Regions from separate parts of the Enterobacter sp. ECC-219 genome, predicted to be linked through region 1. Evidence: predicted binding sites of a transcription regulator. Region 1 holds the regulator's gene; each other region holds the start of a gene.
What was found. Region 1 encodes Fur, which represses iron uptake genes when iron is present. Its sites were predicted from a motif close to ATAATAATGAGAACNACTATCAA; they were not measured.
Positions count from the first base shown of each region.

Region 1 (10,841 bases):
AGGCTGGCTTCTCGCAGACCTCGCAAATCCATAAGAAAGACAGCCATATCAAAGGTCAACAGCGCTATGTCCCACATAAGCGGCTGAATAATGCCTTCATGATGCACGCCTCCACCAGCCCGTTCTATCCGCTGTTCGCTGCGCTGGACATCAACGCCCGCATGCATGAAGGCCAGAGCGGCCGCAACATGTGGATGGACTGCGTGGTTAACGGTATCGAAGCGCGCAAGCTGATCCTGGAGAACTGCCGGTATCTGCGCCCGTTCGTGCCGGAGACGGTGGATGGCCGTCCGTGGGAAGGCTGGGACACGGCGGAGATTGCAACCGATCTACGCTTCTTCCATTTCGTGCCGGGTGAAAACTGGCACGCTTTTGAAGGCTACGCTGAGCACCAGTATTTTATCGACCCGTGCAAGCTCCTGCTGACCACGCCGGGCATTAACGCCCGCACCGGGGAGTATGACGACTTCGGCGTGCCCGCCACTATCCTTGCCAACTTCCTTCGCGAAAACGGCATCGTGCCGGAAAAATGCGATCTCAACTCGATCCTGTTCCTGCTCACGCCGGCGGAAGATATGGGCAAGCTGCAGCAGCTTGTGGCACAGCTGGTGCGCTTCGAAAAACTGCTCGAGAGCGATGTTCCGCTGAAAGAGGTCTTACCTTCTCTCTACAAACAACATCCGGAACGTTACGCGGATTACACCCTGCGCCAGATCTGCCAGGAAATGCATGACCTGTACGCCCGCCACAACGTGAAGCAGCTGCAAAAAGAGATGTTCCGCAAGTCCCACTTCCCACGCGTGATGATGAACCCGCAGGACGCGAACTACGCCTACCTGCGCGGCGAGGTCGAGCTGGTCTCCCTGCGCGACGCGGAAGGCCGCATCGCCGCTGAAGGTGCGCTTCCTTACCCACCGGGGGTGCTGTGCGTGGTTCCAGGGGAAGTCTGGGGCGGTTCCGTGCTGCGCTACTTTGCCGCACTGGAAGAAGGCATCAACCTGCTGCCGGGCTTCGCGCCGGAGTTGCAGGGCGTGTATGTCGAGGAGTGTGACGGTCGCAAACAGGTTCGCTGCTACGTCATCAAACAATCCGCCGCTCAGCCCGCGCTGCTGAAAGGAGAGAAATTATGAGTAAGTCCAATAAGATGGGCGTGGTGCAGCTGACTATCCTTACCATGGTCAACATGATGGGTTCCGGGATTATTATGCTGCCCACCAAGCTCGCCGAAGTGGGGACGATTTCGATTATCTCCTGGCTTGTTACCGCCGTAGGATCGATGGCGCTGGCGTGGGCGTTCGCCAAGTGTGGGATGTTCAGCCGCAAGTCAGGTGGCATGGGCGGCTATGCTGAGTACGCCTTTGGTAAGTCCGGCAACTTTATGGCGAACTACACCTACGGCGTATCGCTGCTGATCGCCAACGTGGCGATTGCCATTTCCGCCGTCGGCTACGGCACGGAGCTGTTTGGCGTGACGCTCAGCCCGGTACAAATTGGGCTGGCGACCATCGGGGTTCTGTGGATCTGCACCGTGGCCAACTTTGGTGGCGCGCGCATTACCGGTCAGCTCTCCAGCATCACCGTCTGGGGCGTGATTATCCCGGTTGTCGGCCTGTGCATCATCGGCTGGTTCTGGTTCAGCCCAACGCTCTACGCCAACTCCTGGAATCCGCACCACGTGCCGTTCTTTACGGCTGTGGGCTCGTCTATCGCCATGACGCTCTGGGCCTTCCTGGGTCTGGAATCCGCCTGCGCGAACGCGGAAGTGGTAGAGAACCCGGAGAAGAACGTGCCGATTGCGGTCCTCGGCGGAACGCTGGGCGCGGCGGTGATCTATATCGTCTCGACTAACGTCATTGCCGGGATTGTGCCAAACATGGATCTGGCTAACTCTACGGCGCCGTTCGGGCTGGCCTTTGCCCAGATGTTCACCCCGGAAGTCGGGAAAGTGATCATGGGTCTGATGGTGATGTCCTGCTGCGGCTCGCTGCTCGGCTGGCAGTTCACCATCGCACAGGTGTTTAAATCCTCGGCTGATGAAGGTTACTTCCCAAAAATCTTCTCCCGCGTGACCAAAGCGGATGCGCCGGTGCAGGGGATGCTGGCGATTGTCATCTTCCAGAGTGGATTGTCGCTGATGACCATTAGCCCGTCGCTTAACAGCCAGTTCAACGTGCTGGTCAACCTGGCGGTAGTGACAAACATCATTCCGTATATTCTGTCGATGGCGGCGCTGGCGATCATTCAGAAGGTGGCGAAAGTTGATCCACGCAAAGCGCGTGCGGCGAATATTGTGGCGCTGATTGGGGCAATCTACAGCTTCTATGCGCTCTACTCATCCGGCCAGGAAGCGATGCTGTATGGCGCGATGGTGACCTTTATGGGCTGGACGCTATATGGTCTGGTGTCACCGCGGTTTGAATTGAAGAACAAACATAGCTAAAAAAAGCCCGGTGGCGCTAACGCTTACCGGGCCTTTTTCTCCCTCTCCCTGTGGGAGAGGGCCGGGGTGAGCAGCTGTGTTTAAAGTCAACGGCTGACGGCTAAGCTGCCACCCATTTTTTATTGTCCCGCACCATTGCATTCAGGATTGTCACCAGCTTCCTGACGCAGGCCGTCATTGCCACTTTAAACGCTTTTCCCTTTCCTCTCAGTCTCTCAAAAAACGCCTGTATGGTCGGGTTATAACGCACCGCTGACATCGCAGCCATATACAACGCTGCCCGCACTGCACTCCGTCCTCCCCAGATACAGCGTTTTCCTTTCATTTTTCCGCTGTCATGCGCATACGGACACACCCCGACCAGGGCACTGATTTTACGTCTGCTAAGCTGCCCCAGCTCAGGCAGCATCGACAGCAGAACCGCCAGTGTTGTCCGCCCGATACCTTTCACTTCCTCCAGAAGCTTTACCTTCTCCTGCCATAGCGGCATCACTTTTATCTGCCGGTCTATGTCGTCATCCGTGTCCTTTATCTCCGCGTTCAGCCAGTCGATATGCCGTTTGATACCCGTCCGGATGAGTTCGTCGGTGCAGGAGCCGTAGCGGTTCTGCTCCATGGTTCTGTTGTCCACCAGCTGACGACGACGGGATACCATCATGGCCAGACGCTGCGTCTGCTCGTCTGGTGCGGGGCGTACATCCGGCGTCATCCTGCGACCAAACTCGCAGATAATACGGGCATCATTCGGGTCGGTCTTGAAGAGTGTTCCCAGCGCCCGGGCGAAATGTCTGACCTGAGCGGGGTTCACCACGGCGACGGGAAGGCCGGCAAGCTCAAGCGTGGCAGCCAGAAGGTTATGGTAACGGCCGGTGGCCTCCATCACGATGCGAACAACGGTGCGGGATGCGAGTGCATCGAGGAGTTGCTGGTGCCCGTGTGGGGTGTTCTCCAGATGGAGAAACAGTCCGTCAGGACTGATGAAGACGTCAAAAGTGTCTTTGGCAATATCGATGCCGACGGTGGTATGTTCAGTCATGTTCATGTCTCCCGGCCTTGTAATATACGGGCTGGCACAGGCCGCCCGGGCAGCTGTTCGGGTTAACAGGAAAACTGATGCCACGCCATGAGCTCACCCGCGGGCTTGAAAACCCAGAGGGCTAACGGGCTGTGGCATCAGGTGAAACTCAGTGACAGTTTACCCGTCTGTAGACGGGTAACTGAAGTGACTTTAAACATACAAGGGCATCAGCCCGCACCAGAACACTACTTACGCGTTTTTCAGCACTTCGCTGACAATCTCTACCGCCTCTTTCTCAATCTGCTGGCGGTGCTCAGCGCCGAGGAAGCTTTCGCAATAGATTTTGTACGCATCTTCCGTACCGGACGGACGCGCGGCGAACCAGCCGTTTTCGGTCATCACTTTCAGTCCACCGATAGACGCACCGTTACCCGGTGCCGCCGTCAGACGCGCGGTGATCGGATCGCCTGCCAGGGTGCTTGCGCTGACCATCTCTGGGGAGAGTTTGGACAATGCAGCTTTCTGCGCAGAGGTCGCGCCAGCCTGGATACGGTTATAGCTTGGCGCACCAAAGCGTGCCGCCAGCTCGTTGTAGTGTTCCTGCGGGTTTTTACCGGTAACCGCGGTGATTTCCGCAGCCAGCAGGCACATGATGATGCCGTCTTTATCGGTTGACCACGGGGTGCCGTCGAAGCGCAGGAAGGACGCGCCCGCGCTCTCTTCGCCGCCGAAGCCAAAGCTGCCGTCGTGCAGACCGTCAACGAACCACTTGAAGCCCACCGGCACTTCCACCAGCTTGCGGCCCAGCGCGTCCACCACGCGGTCGATCATCGCAGAAGAGACCAGCGTTTTACCGACAGCCACCTCTTTGCCCCACTGCGGGCGGTGCTGGAACAAGTAGTTGATCGCAACAGCCAGGTAGTGGTTCGGGTTCATCAGCCCGGCAGGGGTGACGATGCCGTGACGGTCATAATCCGGGTCGTTAGCAAAGGCCAGATCGAACTTCTCGCGCAGTGCCAGCAGGCCCGCCATCGCGCACTCGGAGGAGCAGTCCATACGGATCGCGCCGTCTTTGTCCAGGTGCATGAAGCGGAAGGTCTGATCGACGTGATCGTTCACGATGGTCAGATCCAGCTTGTAGTGCTCGGCGATGCGCTTCCAGTACTCAATACCGGAGCCGCCCAGCGGATCCACGCCCAGCTTCAGGCCGGCTTTCTGAATCGCCGCCATATCGACGATATCCGCCAGCCCTTCCACGAACGGCTGAACCAGATCCTGCTCTTTCACGTGGCCGGAGGCCATCGCTTCATCAAGAGAAATACGTTTAACGCCTTTCAGGCCGTCGGCCAGCAGCGCGTTTGCACGATCTTCCACCACTTTGGTGACGTTGGTGTCAGCCGGGCCGCCGTTAGGTGGGTTGTATTTGATACCACCGTCTTCCGGCGGGTTGTGGGATGGCGTGATAACGATCCCGTCTGCCAGTGCGCCACCTTTTTTGTTGTGCACAAGGATTGCGTTTGATACCGCCGGCGTTGGGGTGAAGCCGTTGTTCTCCTGCACAATCACGTCAACGCCGTTTGCCGCCAGCACTTCCAGCACGGAAATGAACGCCGGTTCAGACAGCGCATGGGTATCTTTTCCCACGTAGCACGGACCGGTAACGCCGTTTTTGGCGCGCTCTTCCGCAATGGCCTGAGCAATGGCCAGAATATGCGGTTCGTTAAAGCTGTGGCGCGCCGCGCTGCCGCGGTGACCAGATGTACCAAACTTCACTGCGTGTTCTGCGTTGCCCACGACCGGTTTCAGCACGTAATACTGCGCGGTCAGCTGAGCGACGTTAATCAAATCGCTTTGTTGTGCAGGTTGGCCTGCACGGCTGTGATTTGCCATTACCGGGTCCTTATGATGCAAGGGTTAAATTGTACCGCAAACCTTTTCAATCAATTCCGCCGGGAACTGCATGGACTGCATGATGTGTTCAATCATGCTGCACTTGCGGCCCGTATTGGTATTGGTGATCACCCAGTACGGGGTGCCAGGGACATGTTTAGGTTTGGTTTGATTGCCATTTTGCAGCAGCGTCTGCTCGTCGCCCGCGAAATAGACGCGGGTACGGCCGTGCAGCGACTCGGTCGCTTCAGCAAACGCTTTGTTATCCAGGGCGTAAAGTGTAGACAGCACCAGCATAAAACGGTTGACCGCCTTTTTCTGCTCCGCATATTCGTCGGAGAGCAGCAGCTCACGCATCGCGCGCACTTTATCTTTTACCGGCGTCACGGCAGGTTTTGCCTGTGCAGCAACGCTCGGCTGAGACACGACATCTTTGGTAACTGGGGTGGCAGGCTGTGAAGCGGCGGAAATTTTAAGCATGCGCCGTAAAATGTCGGACGCGCTCTCCCCGATATGCCGCGTCTGGCTGGCAATATACTGATAGAGTTCGTCATCAACTTCGATTGTTTTCATCTTAATCCAGTGCGATATCTTATCTGAATACAAGTCATTGGGATTATAAGGTCAAATCCCAACAGCGGATAGCGTCAAACCAGGTTGGCGGCAAAAGTCAGATTAAACTGGAACCTTGCAGCCGGGCGGCAGAATGGTCAACATGATACCCTAACCTGACATACGTAAAAAAAGAACTTTGCCATGAAATTGAATACCCGAGCGCAAACTGCACAATCGCCGAACAATAATTCCCCCATCGTGCTGGTTCATGGACTTTTTGGCAGCCTGGATAACCTGGGCGTGCTGGCCCGCGATTTGGTCACCGATCACGATATTCTACAGGTTGATATGCGCAATCACGGGCTTTCCGGCCGCTCAGACGAAATGACCTATGCGGCAATGGCGCAGGATCTGCTGGATACGCTTGATGCGCACAATCTGCAGAAGGTGACCTTCATCGGGCATTCAATGGGCGGTAAAGCGGTTATGGCGCTCACCGCGCTGGCGCCAGAACGCATTTCCGGGCTTGTGGTCATTGATGTTGCCCCTGTGGACTACGACGTTCGACGTCATGATGAGATTTTCGCAGCAATTAATGCTGTAACGGCAGCTGGCGTTTCCACACGTCAGCAGGCGGCAACGGTTATGCGTGAACATCTTGATGAAGAAGGCGTGGTGCAGTTCCTTTTGAAGTCATTTGTTGACGGGCAATGGCGTTTTAACGTGCCGGTGCTGTGGGACCAGTACAACAACATCGTGGGCTGGGAAACCGTCCCCACCTGGCCGCACCCTGCTCTCTTTATTCGCGGCGGCCACTCTCCTTATATTACCGACGCTTACCGCGACACGCTGCTGGCACAGTTCCCGCAGGCGCGCGCCCACGTGATTGCCGGGGCCGGGCACTGGGTTCACGCCGAAAAACCTGACGCTGTACTGCGCGCTATCCGCCGCTATCTCGCTGATACTGCAAATTGATTAAAAAGAGAGCGACTGGAAGATGACAGGCTTCCAGTCGTTGGCGTGCCGTTTTTGGTGATGTATGATGGCGCGCTTATCGCCCGGGCTTTAGCAGGGCGGCGTGTTTCCCCCGAAGTCTCAGAATCATGGCCAAAGAACAAACGGACCGTACGACACTAGATCTGTTCGCGAATGAGCGTCGACCGGGACGACCGAAAACGAATCCGCTTTCGCGCGATGAACAGCTGCGTATCAATAAACGCAATCAGCTTAAACGCGATAAAAATCGTGGGCTTAAGCGTGTCGAACTGAAGCTCAACGCTGACGCTGTCGATGCGCTTAACGAGCTGGCCGAGGCGCGTAATATCAGCCGCAGCGAGCTTATTGAAGAGATGCTCATCGCTCAGCTTGAGACGCTTCGCAGCCAGGCATAAGTCTGAAAAACCCCTTTATCGCCCTTTTCATGTAGCACAGAGTGCAGTCCTGCGCGATAGCGGTTTCCGCAGGGTTGCCAGTTCTGCTATTATTGCCCTTATCCGTGGCCGAATTGCGCCACCATACCATTAAGTTTCAAGAGGTTATTTTACTCATGGCAATCATCGGCATTTTCTTCGGCAGTGATACCGGCAATACCGAAAATATCGCAAAAAACATTCAGAAACAGCTCGGTAAAGACGTTGCTGATGTGCATGACATCGCCAAGAGCAGCAAAGAAGATCTCGAGGGCTATGACATTCTGCTGCTGGGTATTCCAACCTGGTACTACGGTGAAGCCCAGTGCGACTGGGACGATTTCTTCCCGACGCTGGAAGAGGTGGACTTCAACGGGAAGCTGGTCGCACTGTTTGGCTGTGGCGATCAGGAAGACTATGCCGAGTACTTCTGTGACGCGCTGGGGACGATTCGCGACATCATTGAGCCGAATGGCGCGGTTATTGTTGGTCACTGGCCGACTGCCGGTTACCACTTCGAAGCCTCTAAAGGCCTGGCCGATGACGATCATTTTGTGGGTCTGGCCATTGACGAAGACCGTCAGCCTGAGCTTACGGCAGAGCGTGTAGAGAAGTGGGTTAAGCAGATCCGTGAAGAACTCCACCTGGACGATATTCTCAACGCCTGATTTTTTCTACGGCGCAACGCAGGTTGCGCCCGTTTTCCAGGTAAAACCGATTAAATTAATTGCTACAAACTTTTAACTTTTTCGCCCAGACCTGTACAATGTCTCCCTGGCAAAATGTGGTTTCCATTGAGCAAGTTTGTTGGTGATACCACGTTTTTATAAGCATACTTTGCCTGAGACTTGCAGTTTTCATTTAGGCATGGCAGTTCTATAATGAGACGCATTAACCCAGGTGCATTTTCTGTCACTTCCTTCAGAAGTGAATCGTTTAGCAACAGGACAGATTCCGCATGACTGACAACAATACCGCATTAAAGAAGGCTGGCCTGAAAGTAACGCTTCCTCGATTAAAAATCCTCGAAGTGCTTCAGGGTCCAGACAATCACCATGTCAGTGCGGAAGACCTTTATAAACGTCTTATCGACATGGGTGAAGAGATTGGGCTGGCCACCGTTTATCGCGTGCTGAACCAGTTTGATGACGCGGGCATTGTTACCCGTCATAATTTCGAAGGCGGTAAATCTGTATTCGAACTGACCCAGCAGCATCACCACGATCACCTGATCTGCCTCGATTGCGGCAAGGTCATTGAATTTAGCGATGATTCCATCGAAGCGCGTCAGCGTGAAATCGCAGCTCGTCACGGCATTCGCCTGACCAACCACAGCCTGTACCTTTACGGTCACTGCGCTGAAGGGGATTGCCGCGAGAATGAACACGCTCACGACACAAAATAAGTTAGCGTTCATACTCTGAGCCAGCCGCAAGGTTGGCTTTTTTTTGCGTCAAAAAAGCCCGGTAAGCAAAGTGCCACCGGGCGTAAAGCAACTTATTTATTGTTATTGCGTATCTCGTTCCAGATCTTATCGCAACGCTTCGCCACTTCCTGATCGTTACCGGTTTTACGCGCCTGAATACAGGCCTGATAATCCATCACCCGAACGTTCTCCTGCGTCGCGAACTGCTCATGCGCTTTCTCTTTCTTCAACACATTCAGCACGCTCTGACAGGCTTCGATTTTCTCCGGCGAGGCTTCCGCAGTATTAATACAGGCGCTATACGCCTCCTTCAGACGGGAATCCTCTTTCGGCGCCTGAGTCTGAACGCACGCCACCAGCCCTGATGCCAGCAACGCGACGATTACGATTTTTTTCATCATGTGAAGTCTCCAGACCGGCGGGATTCAGCCCGCCGGTGTGCTCATCAGAAGATGGTGAATGGGGCGATAACCATGAATTTGACGTCACGTTCATCCTGGAAGATGTTGCCGTAACCGCCCGCATAGCTTGGAATATCGGAGTGGTTGTCATACTGGGTGAAGTGCAGCTTGAACATCGTGCCTTTCGCGCGGCCATCCTGCAGGGTATAGATAGCATCCAGGCTGTAGGAGGACTCTTTCAGGCGATAGTTTGGATCGTAGTAGGCATCCGGCGTCGCCATGTCTGCTGGTTTTGCGTCCCAGGCGTATGCGTAAGAAGCCCCCACCGCCCAGCCAGGCAGGTTCCAGTTTTTCAGGTCATACATGGCGCCGAAGAAGACCGCTTTCTCGCCGTCGGCGTTGAAGTCGGAGCGGTTATCCCACCAGATATCCAGACGACCGTTGGATGATGCATAGGTCGGGGTCATACGCTGCAGGAAGTAGCCCTGCTGCCCTTCCGCCTTCACCCATGTCCCTTCCAGACGCAAATCAACCTGACCGACTTTGTAGCCGAAGGTCAGCGCCTGAAGCCACGCGGTGCCGTTATAAATGTCATTTACGCTGCCATCGCTGACCTTATCGCGCGTACCGTAGAACTGGTAGCTGGTGCTCAGCGGGCTACCGGCGATATCAAATTTGTAGCTGGCTTTAGCAAAATACTGATCGATATAGCCTTCCGCCTGACCAAATGCGGCTTCCAGAACCAGATCGTTTTTAAAGTCGTACTTCGCGCCCAGCGAGTGGAGGTAATCGACTTTGGTTTTCTTATCGTTCTGGTAGAACTTATCCATTTCGATGTGCCACGGTGCTTTGTACTCGTTGGTCCACATATAGGAGAAGCTCAACGCACCTGCGTCACCGTAGTCAAAGTTAGCCCCGGCTTCTGCACCCTGATAGGTACCAGGCATAAAGCTCCAGTGCGGCGCTAACAGCGTCTGGCCGGTTGGCTGAATATACCCCCCGCGCGCCCAGACCGGGCCGTATTTAAATTTCGCTGCAGCCTTATAAAGGCTGATACCGCTTTTATCTCCGGACCAGTCTTCGTCATAGGCTTTATTGCTGGAGGAGAAGGCAATTTCGTTCGGGTGGCCGCTGTCGCCGTTTTCCGCCATTTCGATTGCGGTAAATGCGGCAATATCCAGACCGAACATATCAGCGGCATAGCCTGACTGGAAGTCCAGGTTGGCGTTCCAGGTGGAGTGAGAGAGGTTGGTTTTGTATTTATCTTCTGTGACATCTTTACGGTCACGTTCACGCTGCCAGTAATAAATACCGCCAGTGAGGGTAGAATCTTCGATGAAACCTGCTGCTTTCGCCTCTGGTGTCACCACCAGGCCCGACATTGCTGTCACACCGGCAATAGCCAGCGCCAGCGCACTACGTTTGCCACTGAACGTACGCATAGATTATTCCTCTTTGACGAATTAAAACGCCTTAAACGGCGAAAATATAAAAGACCAAATGGTCAGGGGTAGTTATAAATACCCTCGAATTAACTACCGTCTTTAGGTTATTTTTCGCGACGCGAATTATCAATGCTTTTCAGTGGGCAAAAGTCAGGATTATGACGAAGTGCACATAATTGGTAGTGCTTTGTAACATTTAGCCGGATGCGAGGTGTGGCGGGGCTAAAGCAGGTAATTTCAACGTATTAGATCGTAAA
Region 1 covers NZ_CP143680.1:2,042,740-2,053,580, reverse strand. The annotation lists gene speF (ornithine decarboxylase SpeF) at 1-1,130, shown strand, start outside; gene potE (putrescine-ornithine antiporter) at 1,127-2,440, shown strand; gene V1603_RS09635 (IS110 family transposase) at 2,541-3,476, opposite strand; gene pgm (phosphoglucomutase (alpha-D-glucose-1,6-bisphosphate-dependent)) at 3,708-5,348, opposite strand; gene seqA (replication initiation negative regulator SeqA) at 5,373-5,921, opposite strand; gene ybfF (esterase) at 6,105-6,878, shown strand; gene ybfE (LexA regulated protein) at 7,007-7,294, shown strand; gene fldA (flavodoxin FldA) at 7,450-7,980, shown strand; gene fur (ferric iron uptake transcriptional regulator) at 8,271-8,717, shown strand; gene chiQ (ChiQ/YbfN family lipoprotein) at 8,810-9,136, opposite strand; gene chiP (chitoporin) at 9,184-10,581, opposite strand.

Region 2 (10,841 bases), 1.5 Mb from region 1:
ACTTCGCCAGCTCGTCAACGTCACAGATGTGCTCGGTGATAGCCACAATCGCGTGTTTCTTACCCTTCGCGATGCCCGCTTTGATTTCAGCGACCAGATCTTCGCGGCTGAACTCCACTTCAGGAACCACGACGAACTCACAGCCACCGGCGATAGCCGCCGCCAGGGTCAGGTCGCCGCAGTAACGGCCCATCACTTCAACGATAGAGATACGCTGGTGAGAAGAGGAGGTGTCACGCAGACGGTCAATGGCTTCCACAACGGTGCCCAGCGCGGTGAAGTAACCGATGGTGTAGTCAGTGCCTTTGATGTCGTTGTCGATGGTGCCCGGCAGGCCGATGCACGGGAAGCCCATTTCGGTCAGACGTTTTGCACCCATGTACGAGCCGTCACCGCCGATGACCACCAGCGCGTCCAGGCCACGCTTTTTCATGTTCTCGATAGCCACTTCACGGATGTGTTCGTCACGGAATTCCGGGAAGCGCGCAGACCCAAGGAAGGTACCGCCACGGTTGATCATGTCAGACACGCTGTAGCGGTCGAGCTGAACCATACGGTCTTCATACAGACCCAGGTAACCATCATAGATACCAAAAACTTCCAGACCTTCCGTCAGCGCTGCACGGACAACCCCACGAATTGCCGCGTTCATGCCCGGCGCATCACCGCCGCTTGTCAACACACCGATTTTCTTAATCATGACTACCTCTGAACTTAGGAATGCAAAATTGAAATCTGTTGCCGGAAGAAACTTATCGACCAACGAATACTGCAAATAGTATATCAATCCCTTCTGGCTGAATTGATTCAGGTCAGACCAAATGGCGGTAATTTATACACAAAATGCTGGCCTGGCTCACTTTTTTACAACGAATTACGAAAGCCCAACATGTCCGGGTACAACCGAGCAGGGATCCTGGTGAATGATGACGTCTGAACCAGGAAAACGCTGCAAAATCGCCTGCTCGACCTGTTCAGCAATCACGTGAGCCTGAACCAGCGGCAGGTTGTCTTCCATTTCAATATGAATCTGAATAAAGCGGGTCGGCCCTGACTGCCGCGTTCGAAGATCGTGTGCACCGCTGACGCCGGGCCAGGAGGTCACGATGGAAAAAATTTCATTACGTTCCGAGTCCGGAAGAGCGCGATCGAGCAGTGATTGCACCGCGTCATACCCCATCCGCAGGGCGCTATATAAAATATAGATACCAATCCCTAACGCAAACAACGCATCGGCCCGATGCCAGCCATACCAGGCCAGACCGAGCGCAATAAGAATAGCCCCATTCATCATAACATCAGATTGATAATGAAGCATATCCGCCCGTACAGCCTGACTTTGCGTTTTGCGAACGACCCAGCGCTGGAACGTTACCAGAACAAGTGTGCTTATAAGTGCAATTACCGTGACGACCACGCCGACACCGGGATTATTCATCGGTGAAGGCGAAACCAGATGTTGAATACCGGTCAAAAACAGGAACAGTGCCGAGCCAGAAATGAACATACTTTGCGCCAGCGCGGCCAGCGACTCGGCTTTGCCGTGTCCAAACGTGTGCTCTTCATCCGCCGGCTGCAGCGAGTATCGAACCACCAGCAGGTTGGTCAGCGAGGCAGCAATATCCACCAGTGAATCCACCAGCGCCGCAAGAATACTGACCGAGCCGGTGTACCACCAGGCAAAGATTTTAATCAGCAGCAGGCCAGAGGCCATGACGGTGGCCGCAATGGCGGCCCGGCTTACCAGCCTTCCATAGGATTGATTCATAAACGCTCCTGTCATGTCATGCCGCTAGTATAACGGAAGCATGGGGAGGCAAAGGATGAATAAACGGTTAACAAATCAGAATGCGGGGCAAAAAAAACCCCCACATCATGTGGGGGAAGACAGGGATGGTGTCTATGGCAAGGAAAACAGGGTTTACTGGTTACTACGGGTACTGCTATTGCTACTGAAAAACGTTGTTTCTGAGCTTCGCTGCATCCGTGCAACCTCACGCAGCTGGTCCATTCGCTGCTGATGTTTGGTATTCAAAACCGCTTGCTGCTCGGGCGTTAGCAGGTGGAACATCTGGTTGCGGACCTTCGCCATCTCTACCTGGCGGGCAACCTGTTCCTGAGCCATTTTTTCGGCCTGAGCGCGGACAGCGCTTTCGTCAAAATTTTCTGCGGTGACAAGGCGATGCATTGTCTCCATTTCGCTAACATTAACAGGGGGCTGATCGTGTCGTGCCCTCTGCATCAGATCTCGCATCTGTTGACGCTGATGTTCGGTTAAACTTATGCCGTCAAACATATGGCTTTGGCTGCTGTGCGTTGCGCCCTCTTGCGAGGAACCGTTATCGCCGATGATAGCTACAGCAGCCTGGCTAAACGCACTGAACGCTAGCGTTGAGGCCATGACGGCAGCGGTAACTTTGCGCATCACTTGCTCCCAAAATCTTTCGTGTCGCGATTCAACGAGAGACAGTCTACGATTCAGGCTGCAAACATGCGTCAGGGGGTGTAAAACAACGTAAAGTCATGGATTAGATAGCCTTGATGTCGTAATTTCTGCCTCGGAGGTATTTAAACAATGAATAAAATCCTGTTAGTTGATGATGACCGAGAGCTCACATCCCTTTTAAAGGAGTTGCTCGACATGGAAGGTTTCAACGTCCTGGTTGCCCATGATGGCGAGCAGGCGCTGAGTCTCCTTGACGACAGCATCGATCTACTTTTGCTCGACGTAATGATGCCGAAGAAAAACGGTATTGATACGCTGAAAGAGCTTCGCCAGACACACCAGACGCCCGTTATCATGCTGACCGCGCGCGGCAGCGAACTTGACCGCGTTCTCGGCCTTGAGCTGGGTGCGGATGACTATTTACCGAAGCCGTTCAACGACCGTGAACTGGTGGCCCGTATTCGCGCTATCCTGCGCCGTTCCCACTGGAGCGAGCAGCAGCAAAATACCGACAACAGCTCGCCAACGCTGGAAGTGGACTCCCTGAGCCTAAACCCGGGCCGCCAGGAAGCGAGCTTCGACGGCCAGACGCTGGAGCTGACCGGCACCGAGTTCACCCTGCTGTATCTGCTGGCACAGCATCTCGGCCAGGTGGTATCGCGTGAACATTTAAGTCAGGAAGTGCTGGGCAAACGCCTTACCCCGTTTGACCGCGCCATCGACATGCACATCTCTAACCTGCGCCGCAAGCTGCCGGAGCGTAAAGACGGTCACCCATGGTTTAAAACCCTGCGTGGTCGCGGTTATCTGATGGTTTCCGCTTCATGATAGGCAGCTTAACCGCCCGCATCTTCGCCATCTTCTGGCTGACGCTGGCACTGGTTTTAATGCTCGTTTTGATGTTGCCAAAACTCGACTCACGCCAGATGACGGAGCTTCTCGACAGCGAGCAACGTCAGGGCGTGATGATCGAACAGCACGTGGAAGCGGAGCTGGCAAACGATCCGCCGAACGATTTGATGTGGTGGCGCAGGCTTTTTCGCGCTATCGATAAGTGGGCGCCTCCCGGACAACGTCTTTTGCTGGTCACCAGCGAAGGCCGCGTGATTGGAGCCGATCGCAATGAAATGCAGATCATCCGCAACTTTATTGGCCAGGCGGATAACGCCGATCACCCACAGAAGAAGAAATATGGTCGGGTAGAGATGGTCGGTCCTTTCTCGGTACGGGATGGGGAAGACAACTACCAGCTCTATCTGATTCGTCCCGCGAGCAGTTCCCAGTCCGACTTCATCAACCTGCTGTTTGACCGTCCGCTTCTGCTGCTGATTGTCACGATGCTGGTCAGTTCCCCGCTGCTGCTATGGCTGGCGTGGAGCCTGGCAAAACCGGCGCGTAAGCTGAAAAACGCCGCCGATGAAGTGGCGCAGGGTAACCTGCGGCAGCATCCTGAGCTGGAATCCGGGCCGCAGGAGTTCCTGGCCGCAGGAACCAGTTTCAACCAGATGGTGAGCGCGCTGGATCGCATGATGACCGCCCAGCAGCGGCTGCTGTCGGATATCTCGCACGAGCTGCGCACCCCGCTTACGCGCTTGCAGCTGGGCACCGCGCTGCTGCGCCGCCGCAGCGGGGAAAGCAAAGAGCTGGAGCGTATTGAGACGGAAGCCCATCGTCTGGACAGCATGATCAACGATCTGCTGGTGATGTCGCGCAACCAGCAGAAAAACGCGCTGGTGAGCGAAACGGTGAAAGCCAATCACCTGTGGCATGAGGTGCTGGACAACGCGGCGTTCGAAGCTGAACAGATGGGTAAATCGTTCACCGTCAACTTCCCGCCGGGCCCGTGGCCGCTGTACGGTAACCCCAATACGCTGGAAAGCGCGCTGGAGAATATCGTGCGTAACGCCCTGCGCTACTCGCATACGAAGATTGAAGTGGCGTTTTCGGTGGATAAAGACGGGATTACCGTCATTGTCGATGACGATGGCCCTGGCGTCAGCCCGGAAGATCGCGAGCAGATTTTCCGTCCGTTCTACCGCACCGACGAAGCGCGTGACCGCGAGTCTGGCGGCACGGGGCTGGGTCTGGCGATTGTTGAAACCGCCATGCAGCAGCACCGTGGCTGGGTGAAAGCCGACGACAGCCCGCTGGGTGGACTACGGTTAACGCTGTGGCTACCGTTGTATAAGCGTTCGTAGCTGTTAGTGCCGGGTGGCGGCTTCGCCTTACCCGGCCTACTTTCCCCACAATCTCCGCGAATTATCCTCGATCTTGCCGCTTAAGCGCCGCTTCTGCATCGTTCTGGTCCAGCTGGTCGATAACCCCGCTGCCGACAGCAGGCGGTGATACTGCTCGTCGTCAAACGGCATATGCCAGGCAATGGCGCAGGCGTCATAAACAGACACATCGCTCAGGCGCGACGCCAGCTCAAGCGGCGCGTCCGCTGAAACCTGCCCAGCCAGCACCACGCGGTACAGCCAGCCGGTTTTACCCGCTTTTTGCAGCTGGGCCGACATATCCTGAATCCCGAAATGGTAGTTGAGCTTGAAGCAAGGCGAGCGTGGCTGCGTCACCTGAATCAGGGCATCACCCCAGCGGTAGATATCGCCGATAAAGACGTTCTTCTCCGTCAGCCCTTCGGTCGAGAGATTTTCGCCAAACGCGGGCGCAACGAAGAGGTCCGCCTGCTCGGGGAACTCGGTTTTCCAGTGCTGATAGTGCTCGCGCGGATAGTGGCACAGCGCGCGCTCGGGCCCGCCGTGGATTTTCTTTTCGGCCTGCTCGTCACCCGCCAGCCCGAGATCGGTTAACGTCAGTTCACCGTCGACCTGCACTTTGGCGATGGCGCTCGGGCGGCTGCCGTCGTACTCCCTGACCTTGCCTGTAAACACGTTCACCGGGTAATGCATTGCTGCCTCCATTACGCAGATACAAAAAAAGCGAGTCATAAGACTCGCTTCTCACAGGCGTCAATGCAACCTTATTTTTTAGCGGCGAAACGCGCTGCTGCTTCGTCCCAGTTCACCACATCCCAGAACGCTTTGATGTAGTCAGGGCGACGGTTCTGGAACTTCAGGTAGTAAGCGTGTTCCCATACGTCCAGACCCAGGATTGGGAAGCCGGATGCGCCAGAGATCGCTTCACCCATCAGCGGGGAGTCCTGGTTAGCAGTAGACACTACCGCCAGCTTGTCGCCTTTCAGAACCAGCCACGCCCAGCCAGAGCCGAAACGGGTCGCAGCGGCTTTTTCGAATTCCGCTTTGAAGTTGTCAACGGAACCGAAGTCGCGCTCGATAGCCGCTTTCAGGTCGCCCTGCAGGGTGGTGCCGGTTTTCAGGCCTTTCCAGAACAGGCTGTGGTTAGCGTGACCGCCAGCGTTGTTACGCAGCACGGTTTTCTTGTCTGCTGGCAGCTGGTCCAGTTTGGTAATCAGCTCTTCAACAGGCAGGTTAGCGAACTCTGGCAGGCTTTCCAGCGCGGCGTTCGCGTTGTTCACATAGGTCTGGTGGTGTTTAGTGTGATGGATTTCCATCGTCTGCTTGTCGAAATGCGGTTCCAGTGCGTCGTAGGCATACGGCAGGGATGGCAGTGTATAACTCATAATCCTCTCCATTATTGTCGGGCGGCACAGCTGTTAATGCCGCGTAAGCAGTTGGTTCATTATAGTTAATTAAATGATATTGAAAATGATTATCAATGCCGTAGTTTTTATAAGGTTATTCAGGTTTTGCCTAAACGCAAAATTGTGAGTCTGCTCACCAGGTTAACGCGCTGATTGCCATCCAAAACCAAAGTGCGGCAACCTTCTGAAGGTTCCTGAACCGCCTAATTTTTACACTCATCAAGTCGGGGGGAGGCCACCGGCTATAAAAACGATGAGGACGTAAAATGAATCATGCGATTACGATGGGTATCTTCTGGCATTTGATAGGCGCAGCCAGTGCAGCCTGTTTCTATGCCCCGTTCAAAAAGGTGAAAGGGTGGTCGTGGGAAACCATGTGGTCGGTTGGCGGTACCGTGTCCTGGCTGATTTTGCCATGGACCATTAGCGCCATGCTGCTCCCGGATTTCTGGGGCTACTTCACCTCCTTCAGTGCTTCCACCCTGCTGCCGGTGTTTCTTTTCGGCGCGATGTGGGGCATCGGCAACATTAACTACGGACTGACCATGCGCTACCTCGGGATGTCGATGGGTATCGGCATCGCGATTGGCATTACGCTGATCGTCGGCACGCTGATGACGCCCATTCTTAACGGTAATGTCGACGTGTTGATCAACACCAAAGGCGGGCAGATGACGCTGCTGGGCGTGCTTGTCGCGGTAATCGGCGTGGGTATCGTCACCCGAGCGGGTCAGCTGAAAGAGCGCAAGATGGGCATCAAAGCCGAAGACTTTAACCTGAAGAAAGGGCTGCTGCTGGCAGTGATGTGCGGCATCTTCTCGGCGGGCATGTCGTTCGCCATGAACGCCGCAAAACCCATGCACGAAGCGGCCGCCGCGCTGGGCGTCGACCCGCTGTACGTGGCGCTGCCAAGCTACGTGGTCATCATGGGCGGCGGCGCGCTGGTAAACCTCGGCTTCTGCTTCATTCGTCTGGCAAAAGTGAAGGATCTGTCGGTAAAAGCAGATTTCTTGCTGGCAAAATCCTTAATTATCACCAACGTGCTGCTTTCGATGCTGGGCGGCATCATGTGGTATCTGCAGTTCTTTTTCTACGCCTGGGGTCACGCCAGCATTCCGCCGCAGTACGACTACATAAGCTGGATGCTGCACATGAGCTTCTACGTGCTGTGCGGCGGGCTGGTTGGGCTGGTGCTGAAGGAGTGGAATAACGCCGGGCGTCGTCCGGTGGGCGTTCTGAGCCTGGGCTGCGTGGTGATCATCATTGCCGCTAACATTGTCGGCCTCGGCATGGCGAACTGATTACGCTGCCTTTCGACTACGATGACGCCACTGAACCGGCGTCATCCCCACCTCGCGATTAAACACCACCGAAAAGTAATTACTGTCCTCAAATCCGCAGCGCATCGCCACTTCACTGACCATCAACTCCGTATGCTGCAACAAATACTGGGCGTGGCAGATGCGCAGCTGGCGCAGGTAGTGGTTCACCGTCATCCCCGTCTGGGTGCGGAACTGCTGGCGCAGTGCGCGCTCGCTGCACTGCTCCTGCTCGCAGAACTTTTCCAGCATGAAACTTTTGTTCAGGCTACCCGCAAGCCGGGCGATCAGCTTGTCCAGCAGCGCTTCCTGGGCGGTCGCGGAGGGGTTGTCGGTGGCATAACGATGGCGTTTAAGGGTCATGACCAACTGGGCGAAAAGCAGCTCCGCCATCGGGTTTGCCACCGAATCGTGCTTTTGGCTCTCCTGCTCCAGCTGGGAGATCGTCTGGCGCACCTGAGCCATGCCGTTGCTGCTTAAGCGCCAGTGGGGTTCGCCTCTGGCATTGAGAAAACCGGGGATATGAGCCGCCCAGTCGACATTCAGTTTGAGCCTGTCCGGGCAGTAGATAACGTTCTGCAAAACCAGATCGTTAACCGAGGCGTAAGCGTGTTTGTCTTCGCCGCGGATGTAAAACAGATCGCCACGCGTGATGCGGTAGGGCCGGTCGTTGAGGATGTGTAAGCCGTTGCCGCGCCAAACGAGCACCAGCTCGCAAAACTCGTGGATATGCTCGGCAAAGACATTTTGCGGGTAGCGGTCGGCCACCGCGACGGCCTGACTCGCGGAGGCAAAAAAATCATCTTTGCGAAGAATTAACTGAGCGGCCACACCACAACCTCTACGGTGAATAACCGGACATTATTAGCCATTTTGCGGCAATAAAACGGTGATTGCCTTCGCGTTACTGGATTGAAGCATCCTTCCCCTGACGGATATCGCGCGGCGACCAGCTAAACTCGCGACGAAAAAGGGTCGAAAAGTGATTACTGTCGCCGAAACCGCAGCGATACGCGATATCCGTGACGCTTTCGTCGGTGTGACGTAAAAGGTGACGCGCTTTAATCAGGCGCAGGCGGTTGAGGTAGCGCTGCGGCGTGAGCCCGGTGTGCTGCTTGAGCTGACGATGGAGCGTACGCAACGACAGCGAAAAATCATCCGCCAGCGTTTCCCAGCACACGTCCTCGGCGAAATGGTCCTCCAGCCAGGCCATCAGTTGGTTCAGCCGCGCGTCGTTATTTGCCAGCCCTTCCACCAGGCTGCTGCGACGCAACAGCACCAGCAGCTGCATAAACAGCAGCTCGCGGGTGGCAATGGCATGGGTCTCCTGCCCGTCCTCGCTCTGCTCCATTTGATTCACCAGCTGGCGCACCTGCTGCAACGTGGACTGATTCACCCGCCAGTGAGACGGGTAGTGTCCATCCTGCTCCTGGGGCAGTAGCTTGTTCAATCCCGACAGAAACTGGAACGCGTCCGGCGAACGATAGAGCACGTTGGTCAGACACAGATTGTCGGTATGTTCATACAAATGCCTGTCGCGATCGCGCACGAAGCACACCATACCGCCGCTGATGGTGTATGGCTGGCCGTTGAAGACATGAATGCCTGTCCCATGCTCGACAATCACAATTTCATGAAAATCATGATGATGTTCAGGAAACGCGGCCTGCGGGAGCCGTGGCTCGATCGCGATCGGAGATGTTCCCGACGGGAAAAAATCGACGCTGTGCAGTACGGTCATAGCGGCCCCCACCAATGAGAAAAGTTCTCAAAATAGTAATTAAGGCCTTCCACACTCACCTTAAATTTTTGACAGCAAACGTCGCAAAGACTGTCCGTTTTTCAAGAAACAGACGGAAAAATCGGGAAATGCGGTCAACGTCACATTGCCCTAAAACCCCGCCCTCACTGGAAATTGTGAACTCCCTCACGTTCATCTTTGCTTCCTTGCCAGCGCGAGATTCGTGCTGTCAGTGACGAGAAGGTGGCCTTTTCTTCCCTTTTTTACACTCAGCACCAATGACTTAAGAAGGGACCTGACCATGACTTTTCGCCATTGTGTAGCTGTCGATTTAGGCGCATCCAGCGGCCGCGTAATGCTCGCCACCTGGGACTGCGGCAAGCGCACACTCACGCTTCGCGAAATGCACCGTTTCGCCAACTGCCTGCAAAAACAGGACGGTTTTGATACCTGGGATATTGATGCCCTGGAAGCGGAGATCCGCACCGGGCTGAACAACGTCTGCAATGATGGCATACGCATCGACAGCATCGGCATTGATACCTGGGGCGTGGACTACGTTCTGCTCGACAGCCACGGCGAACGCATCGGCCTGCCCGTCTCGTATCGAGACAGCCGCACCGACGGGCTGATGGCACAGGCCATAGCCCAGCTTGGCAAACACAACATCTATGGCCGCAGCGGCATTCAGTTTCTGCCGTTTAACACGCTCTATCAGCTGCGCGCGCTGGTTGAGCAGCAGCCGGAGCTGGTCAAAAAGGTGGCGCATGCACTGCTCGTCCCGGACTACTTAAGCTACCGGCTGACCGGCAACATGAACTGGGAATACACCAACGCCACCACCACGCAGCTGGTCAACATCAACACCGATAGCTGGGATGAACACCTGCTGGCCTGGACGGGGGCCTCACCTTCCTGGTTCGGCACGCCGACCCATCCGGGTAATGCGATCGGGCAGTGGCTCTGCCCGCAGGGGAACGCCATCCCTGTTGTCGCCGTCGCCAGTCACGATACCGCCAGCGCGGTGATTGCATCCCCGCTGGCCAGCAAAGACGCGGCCTACCTCTCTTCCGGCACCTGGTCGCTGATGGGCTTTGAGAGCAAAACGCCGTACACCAGCGACGCCGCGATGACGGCGAACATCACTAATGAAGGCGGTGCCGAAGGGCGCTACCGCGTGCTGAAGAACATCATGGGACTCTGGCTGCTCCAGCGAATGCTGAAAGAACAGCATATTTTCGACCTGCCGGCGCTTATCGCCGAAACCGAAAAGCTGCAGGCCTGTACGTTCCTGATCAACCCGAATGACGACCGCTTTATTAACCCGGTGCATATGAGCGCCGAAATCCAGGCCGCCTGTTTCGAGGCCGGACAACCGGTCCCTTCCCGTCCTGCCGAGCTGGCGCGCTGTATTTTTGACAGCCTCGCCCTGCTCTACGCGGATGTTCTGAACGAGCTGGCGAGCCTGCGCGGCAAACCGTTCAGCCAGTTGCATATCGTGGGCGGCGGCTGCCAGAACCAGTTGCTGAACCAGCTCTGCGCCGATGCCTGCGGCATCACCGTGGTGGCGGGTCCGGTGGAGGCCTCGACGCTCGGCAACATCGGTATTCAGCTGATGGCTCTGGACGAACTTTCAGACGTCGATGAATTCCGTTCGGTGGTCACCGCGAATATCCGCCTGACTACTTTCATCCCTAATCCCTGCCATGAAAT
Region 2 covers NZ_CP143680.1:540,551-551,391, forward strand. The annotation lists gene pfkA (6-phosphofructokinase) at 1-700, opposite strand, end outside; gene fieF (CDF family cation-efflux transporter FieF) at 875-1,768, opposite strand; gene cpxP (cell-envelope stress modulator CpxP) at 1,922-2,425, opposite strand; gene cpxR (envelope stress response regulator transcription factor CpxR) at 2,576-3,274, shown strand; gene cpxA (envelope stress sensor histidine kinase CpxA) at 3,271-4,644, shown strand; gene yiiM (6-hydroxyaminopurine reductase) at 4,681-5,355, opposite strand; gene sodA (superoxide dismutase [Mn]) at 5,427-6,047, opposite strand; gene rhaT (L-rhamnose/proton symporter RhaT) at 6,335-7,369, shown strand; gene rhaR (HTH-type transcriptional activator RhaR) at 7,370-8,218, opposite strand; gene rhaS (HTH-type transcriptional activator RhaS) at 8,292-9,128, opposite strand; gene rhaB (rhamnulokinase) at 9,430-10,841, shown strand, end outside.
Region 2: a site for Fur is predicted at 6,121-6,143, ahead of sodA (superoxide dismutase [Mn]). Genes of this name have one in related genera too.

Region 3 (10,841 bases), 2.3 Mb from region 1:
CGAGTTCGACGCGGACGCCGCGAAGAAGCACCTCCGCCCGGTAGCTCGTCAGCCGCTGGAAGTGGTGCGTGACAAGCTGGCTGCGCTCACCGAGTGGACCGCTGAGAATGTGCATCACGCCATTCAGGCGACCGCAGACGAGCTGGAAGTTGGCATGGGCAAAGTCGGTATGCCGCTACGCGTCGCGGTGACCGGTGCGGGCCAGTCTCCAGCGCTGGACGTGACTGTCCATGCCATCGGGAAATCACGCAGCGTGGCGCGCATCAACAAGGCGCTGGATTTTATTGCAGAACGTGAAAATCAGCAGTAATAAAGTCTTATAAGAAAAAACGGCAGGGTATCCTGCCGTTTTTTTTGCCTTTCATTCAGCAATACCCAGACGAGCAAGAAAACCGCGTATGCCTTCGCGCTTCAGTAAGGTATCCAGACGCTTTTGCTCAAGCTCAGTCATACTCTCCAGCGTTTCGATAATGCCCGGACGCAGATTTGAAGTATGTTCACCGTAAGAGGAGGTCACCTCAGCCAGATGATAAACCGCCTGACGGTTACGGATAGCCGGGAGGCTCATAATATGTTCCTTCACGCGCGCATCAACGTGAATGAGCCGCGCCCGACCGCCTTTTACGCCATTGAGCCCTTCGGTTTTCCACCCCTGCTGGCGTATCCAGCGATTTACCGTTTGTCTGGCAACTCCCAAATTCTCCGCCAGCTCTTCTGTGGTCATTTTGCTACGTAGTCTTTTCATATTAATTCTGATCGCGAATCCCTAAACGTTGCAACAAACCGGTAATCCCTTCCCGCAACAGCAGCGATGTCATCTGCTTCTGCTCTTCCGGCGTCATTTCATTGGCCAGCGTCAGGAGTAGGGTATGAAGCGAACCGTCAGTGCTGATGCCGTCAGGCATAGCGGATGTTTCCGTTGCCCTGCGTGCGCTGCGGATAAAGTCACGCACTTTTTCGTTCACATGCACCAGTCGCGCTTTACCCCCCTGGACGCCGGGCTTAGGTGACGTTATCCAACCCTCTTTACGTACCCATTTATTGATGGTCTGTCGGCTATAGCCAGTGAGGAGGGCTAACTCTTCCGGCGTCATTCGTTCCTTGATCATGCAATTTCCTGAATATTCGTAGGGTTAATTAATGGCTCATTTTATAGCACCGTTTTACATGAAAACGTGACAGGCTTAACTCATGACTGCGAGCAGGCTCGCAAAGTGATTCATTTGCATGATTTTTCGGCGATTGAATAGCTGGAATTGATTTTGCCGTTGACACTCCGCGGCGGAATTCATATTATGCCGCCCGTCAACATGACAGCTTTACGATGGGGCTATAGCTCAGCTGGGAGAGCGCCTGCATGGCATGCAGGAGGTCAGCGGTTCGATCCCGCTTAGCTCCACCAAACTCTGAACCCAACAGAGTGCGGTTAGTAAAGTCACATGTGGGGCTATAGCTCAGCTGGGAGAGCGCTTGCATGGCATGCAAGAGGTCAGCGGTTCGATCCCGCTTAGCTCCACCAAAATTTTAAACCCTCGTCAAAAGACGAGGGTTTTTTTATCTGTTTGTAAAACCCCTCACCGCTTTTTGTTATCAAAAAGAAGGTATTCCTGTACCTGACCTCAATCGACATCAATAAACCAGTCTATAAATAGACTTCAACTTGATTCGTGCAATTAATAAACCTATTATCCATCCGGTCAATAAAATGAACGGATAATAATGTCATCATCTTAATGAATAGAAAAACGTACAATAATGTAAAGATATTTATAATTGCCCTGACAATATGTCTGATTGCGGTACCTTTTTCCCGTTACCTCTCTCCCCGCGCAATGGTAAATGGTCACGATGTTTATTTAGCGTGGCTCCCCCTGAGCGTAATGCTGGCGGTAATACTGTTATTTGGTCGCCGGGCCGTTCTTCCCATTTTGTTAGGTTTTAGTGTCACTAATTTATTTTATGTTAATTTAGTGCCGCTACAATATTCAGTATTACTGTTTTGTCAGACCTTTTCGCTGTTCGCGGCATGTGGCCTTTTGCGCCTCATGCTGGGCAGGCGCTGGCGCTTCTGCATTCCGAACAAGTACGTCGGGTTACGTATATTCTGGCTCGGTTTTATCGTTCCCGTCGGCATTAAGCTGTCGATGTATTTAGCTGGCTATTTCTTTGATTTCCCGGTAACTATCTCCACCTTCTTCGGCGAAGGAACGGTAATTTATAACGTCGTGGATATTCAAAGCCTGATTTGCGCGGCGCTGATTTTTACCATGATGTTCTATTACCCGTTAAGAATGATAATTAATCCCCGCTATGCCATAACCTTCTGGCGGCGAAGCGTGAAGCCCGTGTTTTTCCACAAGAATTCATTATATATATTTGTCTGGCTGATGCTTTTAGGCTTCGTCCTGGCCGTTTTATGTGGGCCTTTTGAATCACCTGTTATTGCGGGCTATTTAATGCCGCTGATTTTTATTCTTTTTACCTTAGCGATAAGCCGCCTGACCTACGCGCTTATCTCACTGCTGTGGGCTGCTTCAGCGCTTCTGCTGTTGACCTACAACTATAACTTCCTGAACGGGGTGGAAACAGGCCATTCGCTCTCCTTTATTCTGTCCGTGCTGATCTCTTTTGCCATCTGCTTGCTTTACATGTCGCGGATTTACCAGCGCAGCGAGTGGCTGAAGCGGGGGTGGCAGGGCAGGGCGCTCACCGATCCGCTAACCGGTTTACCCAATATTCGTGCCCTGGAAGAGCATCTTGAGATGCATCCGGAGGCCAAGGTTTGCATGTTGCGCATGGATAACCTGGAATTTTTGAGCCGCCACTACGGGATCCTCATGCGGGTCCATTGCAAACGAACGATCGCCACGTCGCTGCAGCCGCTTCTGCAAAAGAATGAGATGCTCTTCCAGTTACCCGGAAGCGAGCTGGTGGTGGTATTGCTGGGGCCAGAAATTGCAGAGCGTCTCCAGCATATGGTCGATCGGCTGAACAGCCGTAAGATTTTCTGGAACAACACCGGGCTGGATATTGAGTTTGGTGCGTCCTGGGGGATGGTAGAAAACGGTGAAAATTTGCATCACACGCTGGGGCAACTGAGCTGGCTGGCCGAGCAATCTTGCGCAGGGCACAACGTGCTTGCGCTGACGAATAGCCTGGAGGCAGCATCGGGACAAACAACGGAGCGTGTTCTGATGTTAGCGCGTATTAAGCATGCTCTGGAGACAGATCGGTTCCATTTATACGTGCAGCCGATTCAGAAGGCAGACGGTAGCGGCTACTATGAAATTCTGACGCGCATGGAGAGTGAAGGGGAGATCATCACCCCGGATCGCTTTATTCCGTTGGTTGCCCAGTTCAACCTCAGCCACCGGTTTGATATGTGCGTTATGGAAAAATTACTGCAGTGGCTGCGCGATCACCCTGCGACGCAGGCTGGCGCCCGTTTCTCCGTCAATCTGATGCCGCTCACGCTGATGCAACAGGAGGTGGCGACCGAGATTTGTACGCTGTTTGAGCGCTACGGCGTTGCGCCTCAGACCGTGGTGATTGAGATCACTGAAGAGCAGGCCTTCTCAAATTCCGGCTGCAGCATCAGCAATATTCAACAACTGCGGGATTATGGTTTCCGGATTGCCATTGATGATTTTGGCACCGGTTATGCCAACTACGAGCGTCTCAGACGTCTGCAGGCAGATATCATTAAAATTGACGGCTGCTTTGTTAAAGATATTTGCACTGATGATATGGATGCGATGATCGTCCAGTCGATGTGTAATCTGGCGAAAACGAAATCGCTGTGCATTGTTGCGGAATATGTAGAAACACCGGCGCAGCGGGAGATGCTGCTTCGCTTCGGCGTGGATTATCTGCAGGGCTATCTGATAGGCAAACCCAAACCGCTGAAAGAATTGCGGGCATAAAAAAACCGGGAGCCAGACTCCCGGTTTTTGTTTTAACAGTAAACGTTACAGTACCAGTGCTGCGATAGAAGCAGACAGAACGCTCACCAGGGTGGAGCCGTAAACCAGTTTCAGGCCAAAGCGAGAAACTACGTTACCTTGTTCTTCGTTCAGGCCTTTAATCGCACCGGCGATAATGCCGATGGACGAGAAGTTGGCGAAGGAGACCAGGAATACGGACAGAATACCCACCGCACGTGGAGAGAGCGTGCCGGCAATTTTCTGCAGATCCATCATCGCAACGAATTCGTTTGAAACCAGCTTGGTCGCCATGATACTGCCCACCTGCAGCGCTTCGTGAGCCGGAACACCCATCACCCAGGCAAATGGATAGAAGATGTAGCCCAGAATGCCCTGGAAGGAGATACCCAGCACCGCAGCGAACAGGGCGTTCAGTGCAGCAATCAGCGCAATGAAGCCGATCAGCATGGCGGCAACGATAATCGCCACTTTGAAACCGGCCAGAATGTACTCACCCAGCATTTCGAAGAAGCTCTGACCTTCGTGCAGGTTTGACATCTGAATGTTCTCTTCGCTGGCGTCAACACGGTACGGGTTGATCAGCGACAGAACGATAAAGGTGCTGAACATGTTCAGAACCAGCGCTGCAACAACATATTTTGGCTCCAGCATGGTCATATACGCGCCCACGATAGACATGGAAACGGTAGACATTGCGGTTGCCGCCATGGTGTACATGCGGTTACGGGACATTTTGCCGAGGATATCTTTATACGCAATGAAGTTCTCAGACTGACCGAGGATCAGGGAGCTTACGGCGTTGAAAGATTCCAGCTTACCCATGCCGTTCACTTTAGATAACAGGAAACCAATTCCTCGAATAACGAACGGCAGAACGCGGATGTGCTGCAGAATACCGATGAGCGCGGAGATGAAGACGATTGGGCACAGTACCTTCAGGAAGAAGAACGCCAGACCTTCGTCGTTCATTTTACCGAAGACAAAGTTTGTCCCTTCGTTGGCGAATCCGAGCAGTTTTTCGAACATTTCGGAGAAGCCTTTCACGAAGCCGAGGCCTACGTTGGAGTTCAGGAAGAACCACGCAAGTAAAACTTCAATGACCAGCAGTTGGACAACATAACGAATACGAATTTTTTTGCGGTCTGTGCTGACCAGCAATGCGAGTGCAGTAACGACAACAAGTGCCAGGACAAAATGAAGGACGCGGTCCATATTTGCTCCAAATATGAGGCAGGTTTAATTTTCGTGCACATTCTATGTAACAAGCGAAAAGAAAACGAGATCAAGGACACACTATAGTTACATCCTGTGACGAGTCTCAAAAATAGTGATCCACAATACATTTTTGTTATGTTAGGTAAATGAGTGAAAAGTTAAGTTTGTGTGCTACGCTTCACAAATGACTGCGCATTTTCACATTCTGTGATGTCGCACCACCTGCCCATCTATCGTTCTTAGCTATCAGAGAAATCATTTCAAACCATCCAAATGATCTTGATAATCATTCTCATTTTTATAGCATTAAACATAGCAAAGGCTATATTTCCAGAGGCAGATAATGACAAACAGTCGCGTAGAGGGTAGCAGTGGCAGAGCAGCGCGCAAGTTGCGGTTCGCATTAATGGGGCCTGCGTTCATTGCTGCCATCGGCTATATCGATCCGGGTAATTTTGCGACCAATATTCAGGCCGGGGCCAGCTTCGGCTATAAGCTGCTGTGGGTGGTCGTCTGGGCTAACCTGATGGCGATGCTGATCCAGATGCTCTCTGCAAAGCTGGGGATTGCCACGGGTAAAAACCTGGCGGAGCAAATCCGCGACCACTATCCGCGTCCAGCGGTCTGGCTCTACTGGGTTCAGGCAGAAATCATCGCCATGGCAACCGACCTCGCTGAGTTTATCGGCGCGGCGATCGGCTTTAAGTTAATTCTGGGTGTGTCACTGTTACAAGGGGCGGTACTGACCGGGATTGCTACGTTCCTGATCCTGATGCTGCAGCGTCGAGGGCAAAAGCCGCTGGAGAAGGTCATTGGTGGTCTGCTGCTGTTTGTCGCTGCGGCGTACATCGTTGAGCTGATTTTCTCACAGCCGAACCTGGCGCAGCTCGCGAAAGGCATGGTGATCCCAGGCCTGCCAACCTCGGAAGCGGTGTTCCTGGCCGCCGGGGTGTTGGGGGCGACCATCATGCCGCATGTCATTTATTTGCACTCCTCGCTGACCCAGCATCTTCATGGTGGGACGCGCAAAGAGCGTTATTCGGCAACCAAATGGGATGTGGCAATCGCCATGACCATCGCGGGTTTTGTGAATCTGGCGATGATGGCCACCGCCGCCGCCGCTTTCCATTTTAACGGCCATACCGGTATTGCCGATCTCGATCAGGCCTATCTCACGCTGGAGCCGTTACTGAGCCATGCTGCTGCAACGATATTTGGTCTGAGCCTGGTCGCTGCCGGCCTCTCTTCCACGGTGGTAGGTACGCTGGCAGGGCAGGTGGTGATGCAGGGTTTTGTGCGCTTCCATATTCCACTGTGGGTGCGTCGTTTTGTCACCATGCTGCCGTCATTTGTTGTGATTCTGATGGGGCTCGATCCAACGCGAATTCTGGTGATGAGCCAGGTGCTGCTGAGCTTTGGTATTGCGCTGGCGCTGGTGCCGCTGCTGATTTTCACCAGCAATAAAACGTTGATGGGCGATTTGGTTAACACGACGCTGGTGAAACGAACCGGTTGGGCGATTGTGGTGGTAGTCGTAGCGCTAAACTTATGGCTGTTGATTGGCACAGCGCTGGGGCTATAAAAGAAAAAGGAGCCGGGAGGCTCCTTTTTGCATTAATGACGACCGTGGCCGTGACCACCGTGTCCTTTTCCGCCGTGACCCCAGCCGCCGCGGCGGTCGTCACGATCGTTCCAGCCTTCGCGGTAGCCGCGTTCATAGGCGTTATTTTTATACCAGCCGCGATGCAGGCCGTTATCATGCCTGCGCCAGCGGTCACCACGCCATTCATAATGACGGTTCCAGTAGTCACGGTCGCGCCAGTAGCCACCGTCCCAGTATCTGCCGTAGTCGTCACGATCGCCAATTTGTAATTTTACTGATGGCAACAGGGTGATTTCGCCCGCAGTGGCGATGAGCGGGGCTGAAGCCAGTAATACCGCTGCAAGAATCAGTGACCTGAACATACTCTTTCTCCTTCACGATCGGGGCCTTCGTGGGGCCTGTTAACGCAATATTACGAGTTGGTAAAGCCTCGTTTCATCGCCTCAACTCCGAATTGCTGAGGGAGAGCACTTTTTGCTAAAAGTGGTTTTATTTTGAGCTGTTCAGGATTTCGTTAATACGCGTCAGCTCTTCTGCGGAAAAATGGCGGTTTTTCAGCATGCCCACGGCGTCATCGATCTGAGCCGCTTTACTTGCCCCAATCAGCACCGAGGTCACTTCCTCATGGCGTAACACCCAGGCCAGCGCCATCTGGGAGAGTTTCTGGCCGCGGCTTTCCGCCAGGGCGTTTAGCTTGCGTACCTTCTCCAGCTTCTCTTCGGTGATCTGATCCGGGTTAAGGAATTGACTGCCGCTTGCCGCACGGGAATCGGCGGGAATACCGTTAAGATACCGGTTGGTCAACTGTCCGCCTGCCAGCGGCGAGAAGGGAATACAGCCGACCCCTTTTTCCTGCAGAACATCCAGCAAACCCTGTTCCGGCGCACGTTCGAACATCGAGTATTTCGGCTGGTGAATCAGGCAGGGCGTGCCCAGATCGTTCAGGATATCAATCGCTCTACGCGCCAGTTCGGCGGGGTAGTTGGATAACCCGACATACAGAGCTTTGCCCTGGCGCACCAGATGGTCAAGCGCTTTCATGGTTTCCTGCAACGGCGTTTCAGGATCGGGACGGTGATGATAGAAGATATCGACATACTCCAGCCCCATGCGCTTCAGGCTTTGATCCAGGCTTGCCAGCAGATATTTGCGCGATCCCCAGTCGCCGTAAGGGCCGTCCCACATGGTATATCCCGCTTTCGTGGAGACGATTAGCTCGTCGCGCCAGGGCAGGAAATCCTCCTGCAAAATACGGCCGAAATTACGCTCGGCGGACCCCGGCGGGGGACCATAGTTATTGGCAAGGTCGAAATGCGTAATACCCACATCGAATGCGCGCTGTAAAAGTTGACGGCTGTTTTCGAGAAGCGTGGCGTCACCAAAATTGTGCCACAGCCCGAGCGAGACGGCAGGGAACCTGAGCCCGCTACGCCCGCAGCGGCGATACTCCATTGTCTGGTAACGACTTTTGTCCGGCTGATAACCCATTTTTATGACCCCTCGCGCTGCAGAGAAAAAGTAGTGTATACGTTTACATTAACGTGAAAAAAAGCAGCATAGCGCAGCCTTTTTTGTAAAGCATTCTTTCCATACCCTTCTTACCGCCAATTCTGGACAGCCATCACGCTTATTTAATACTCAAGGTGAGGTCAACATCAGAAGGATACCTGTTTATGCGTACCCCGTACTGCGTCGCCGATTACCTGCTGGACCGTCTTACAGATTGTGGAGCCGATCATCTGTTTGGCGTGCCGGGCGACTATAACCTGCAGTTTCTCGACCACGTGATAGACAGCCCGGATATCTGCTGGGTGGGCTGTGCCAACGAATTAAACGCCTCTTATGCCGCTGACGGATATGCCCGCTGTAAGGGCTTCGCGGCGCTGCTGACGACGTTTGGCGTAGGAGAGTTAAGTGCCATGAACGGCATTGCGGGCAGCTATGCCGAGCACGTTCCGGTACTGCATATCGTTGGGGCGCCGGGCACGGCTTCTCAGCAAAGAGGCGAGCTGCTGCACCATACGCTGGGCGATGGTGAGTTCCGTCATTTTTACCATATGAGCGAACCGATCACCGTTGCACAGGCGATCCTGACTGAACAAAACGCCTGTTATGAAATTGACCGGGTACTGACGACCATGCTCCGGGAACGTCGCCCCGGCTATCTGATGTTACCTGCCGATGTGGCAAAAAAAGCCGCCACGCCGCCTGTAAACGCTCTCACGCTTCGGCATGCCCATGCCGATAGCGCCTGCCTGAAAGCGTTCCGGGATGCCGCGGAGAATAAACTGGCTGCCAGCAAACGTACCGCGCTGTTAGCGGATTTCCTTGTTCTGCGCCATGGGCTGAAGCATGCGCTACAGAAGTGGGTGAAGGACGTACCGATGGCACACGCCACCATGCTGATGGGCAAAGGCATATTCGACGAACGTCACGCCGGCTTTTACGGCACTTACAGCGGTTCGGCAAGCGCCGGCCCGGTAAAAGAGGCGATAGAGGGGGCGGACACGGTGCTGTGCATCGGCACGCGATTTACCGATACCCTGACGGCTGGCTTCACCCACCAGTTAACCCCGTCGCAAACGATAGAGGTTCAGCCTCATGCTTCACGCGTCGGTGATATCTGGTTTACCGGCATCCCAATGCTTCAGGCAATTGAAACGCTGGTGGAGCTGTGCAAACAGCATGTTCACGAGAAGCCAGCTCCCTTGTCCCATAGCGCGATGAACTTCCCTCAACCGGAGGGATCGCTTACCCAGGAGAATTTCTGGAAAACGCTGCAAACGTTTATTCGCCCGGGAGATATCATCCTTGCCGATCAGGGGACCTCGGCCTTCGGCGCGATTGACCTGCGTTTGCCTGCCGACGTGAATTTTATCGTCCAGCCGCTGTGGGGCTCGATCGGCTACACCCTTGCCGCGGCGTTCGGCGCACAAACGGCTTGCCCGAACCGGCGCGTGATTGTGCTGACGGGTGATGGCGCGGCGCAGCTGACCATTCAGGAGCTCGGGTCAATGTTGCGTGATAAACAACCCCCCATCATCCTGGTGCTCAACAACGAAGGATACACGGTTGAAAGGGCAATTCACGGGCCGGAACAGCGTTACAACGACATTGCGCTATGGAACTGGACGCAAATCCCGCAGGCCCTGAGCCTCGATCCTCAGGCTCAGTGCTGGCGGGTCAGTGAAGCGGAGCAATTGGCGGACGTGCTGGAGAAAGTGGCGCACCACGAGCGGCTCTCGCTGATTGAGGTGATGCTGCCAAAAGCGGACATCCCGCCGCTGCTGGGAGCGATTACCAAAGCGCTGGAAGCGCGCAATAGCGCCTGATTACTTGTCGTTTCGCCAGGCCATCATCATCGGTTTGCCCGCCAGCAGGAGCCAGGCGGGCAACATCACGATGCAGAGCAGCGGGAAAAGCGTTGAATCCGGCACCACGACCGCCGCCATAAACAGGCTTAGCCACGCATCACGCGTCACCACCAGTACCAGCCCCAGAATAGAGCAGGAGACGGTAATCGCCGCTGGAACCGCATCGACATGCTCGTGCAGCATCAGCCCCAGTGCCACACCGACAAACACCGCCGGGAAGATGCGTCCACCGCGGAAACCGCAGGCTGCAGCGACGACCAGCGCCGCCAGCTTGATGACGGCAAACAGCAGGTAATCGGAAACGCTAAATACCTGGCTGAAGGCGAGCTGCTGCATCTCATCCAGACCTTTGAACAGCGTCACCGTCCCGCCAATCGAGCCTAATATTCCGAGGATTAATCCCCCTGTACCCAGAATCAGCACCGGATGTTTGAGCTTATGCACCAGCCGGTGCAGGCGCGGAAGACACCATACCGCCACCATCCCCAGCGCGATGGCTATTGCGACGACGATGGCGCCGCTGAAAATATCCGCTATCTGCATCTCTCCGTAGTGGGGCAGAGAGAGGGAAAAATGGGGATGGAAAAACAGGCTGGTCGTCAGCGCGCCGGCGGCTGCAGCCATCAGCGGAGCAAAAAGTTTATCCCAGAGTGGGGCATCATCATTGCTGGTGAGCGTCTGTGAAAAAATCAGAGCGGCAGCAAC
Region 3 covers NZ_CP143680.1:4,299,864-4,310,704, reverse strand. The annotation lists gene gltX (glutamate--tRNA ligase) at 1-310, shown strand, start outside; gene V1603_RS20515 (YfeC-like transcriptional regulator) at 362-745, opposite strand; gene V1603_RS20510 (YfeC-like transcriptional regulator) at 747-1,109, opposite strand; tRNA gene V1603_RS20505 (tRNA-Ala) at 1,327-1,402, shown strand; tRNA gene V1603_RS20500 (tRNA-Ala) at 1,444-1,519, shown strand; gene V1603_RS20495 (EAL domain-containing protein) at 1,734-3,923, shown strand; gene V1603_RS20490 (NupC/NupG family nucleoside CNT transporter) at 3,969-5,156, opposite strand; gene V1603_RS20485 (Nramp family divalent metal transporter) at 5,503-6,741, shown strand; gene V1603_RS20480 (DUF2502 domain-containing protein) at 6,774-7,124, opposite strand; gene mgrA (L-glyceraldehyde 3-phosphate reductase) at 7,252-8,250, opposite strand; gene ipdC (indolepyruvate decarboxylase) at 8,436-10,094, shown strand; gene V1603_RS20465 (ion channel protein) at 10,095-10,841, opposite strand, start outside.
Region 3: a site for Fur is predicted at 5,439-5,461, ahead of V1603_RS20485 (Nramp family divalent metal transporter). Genes of this name have one in related genera too.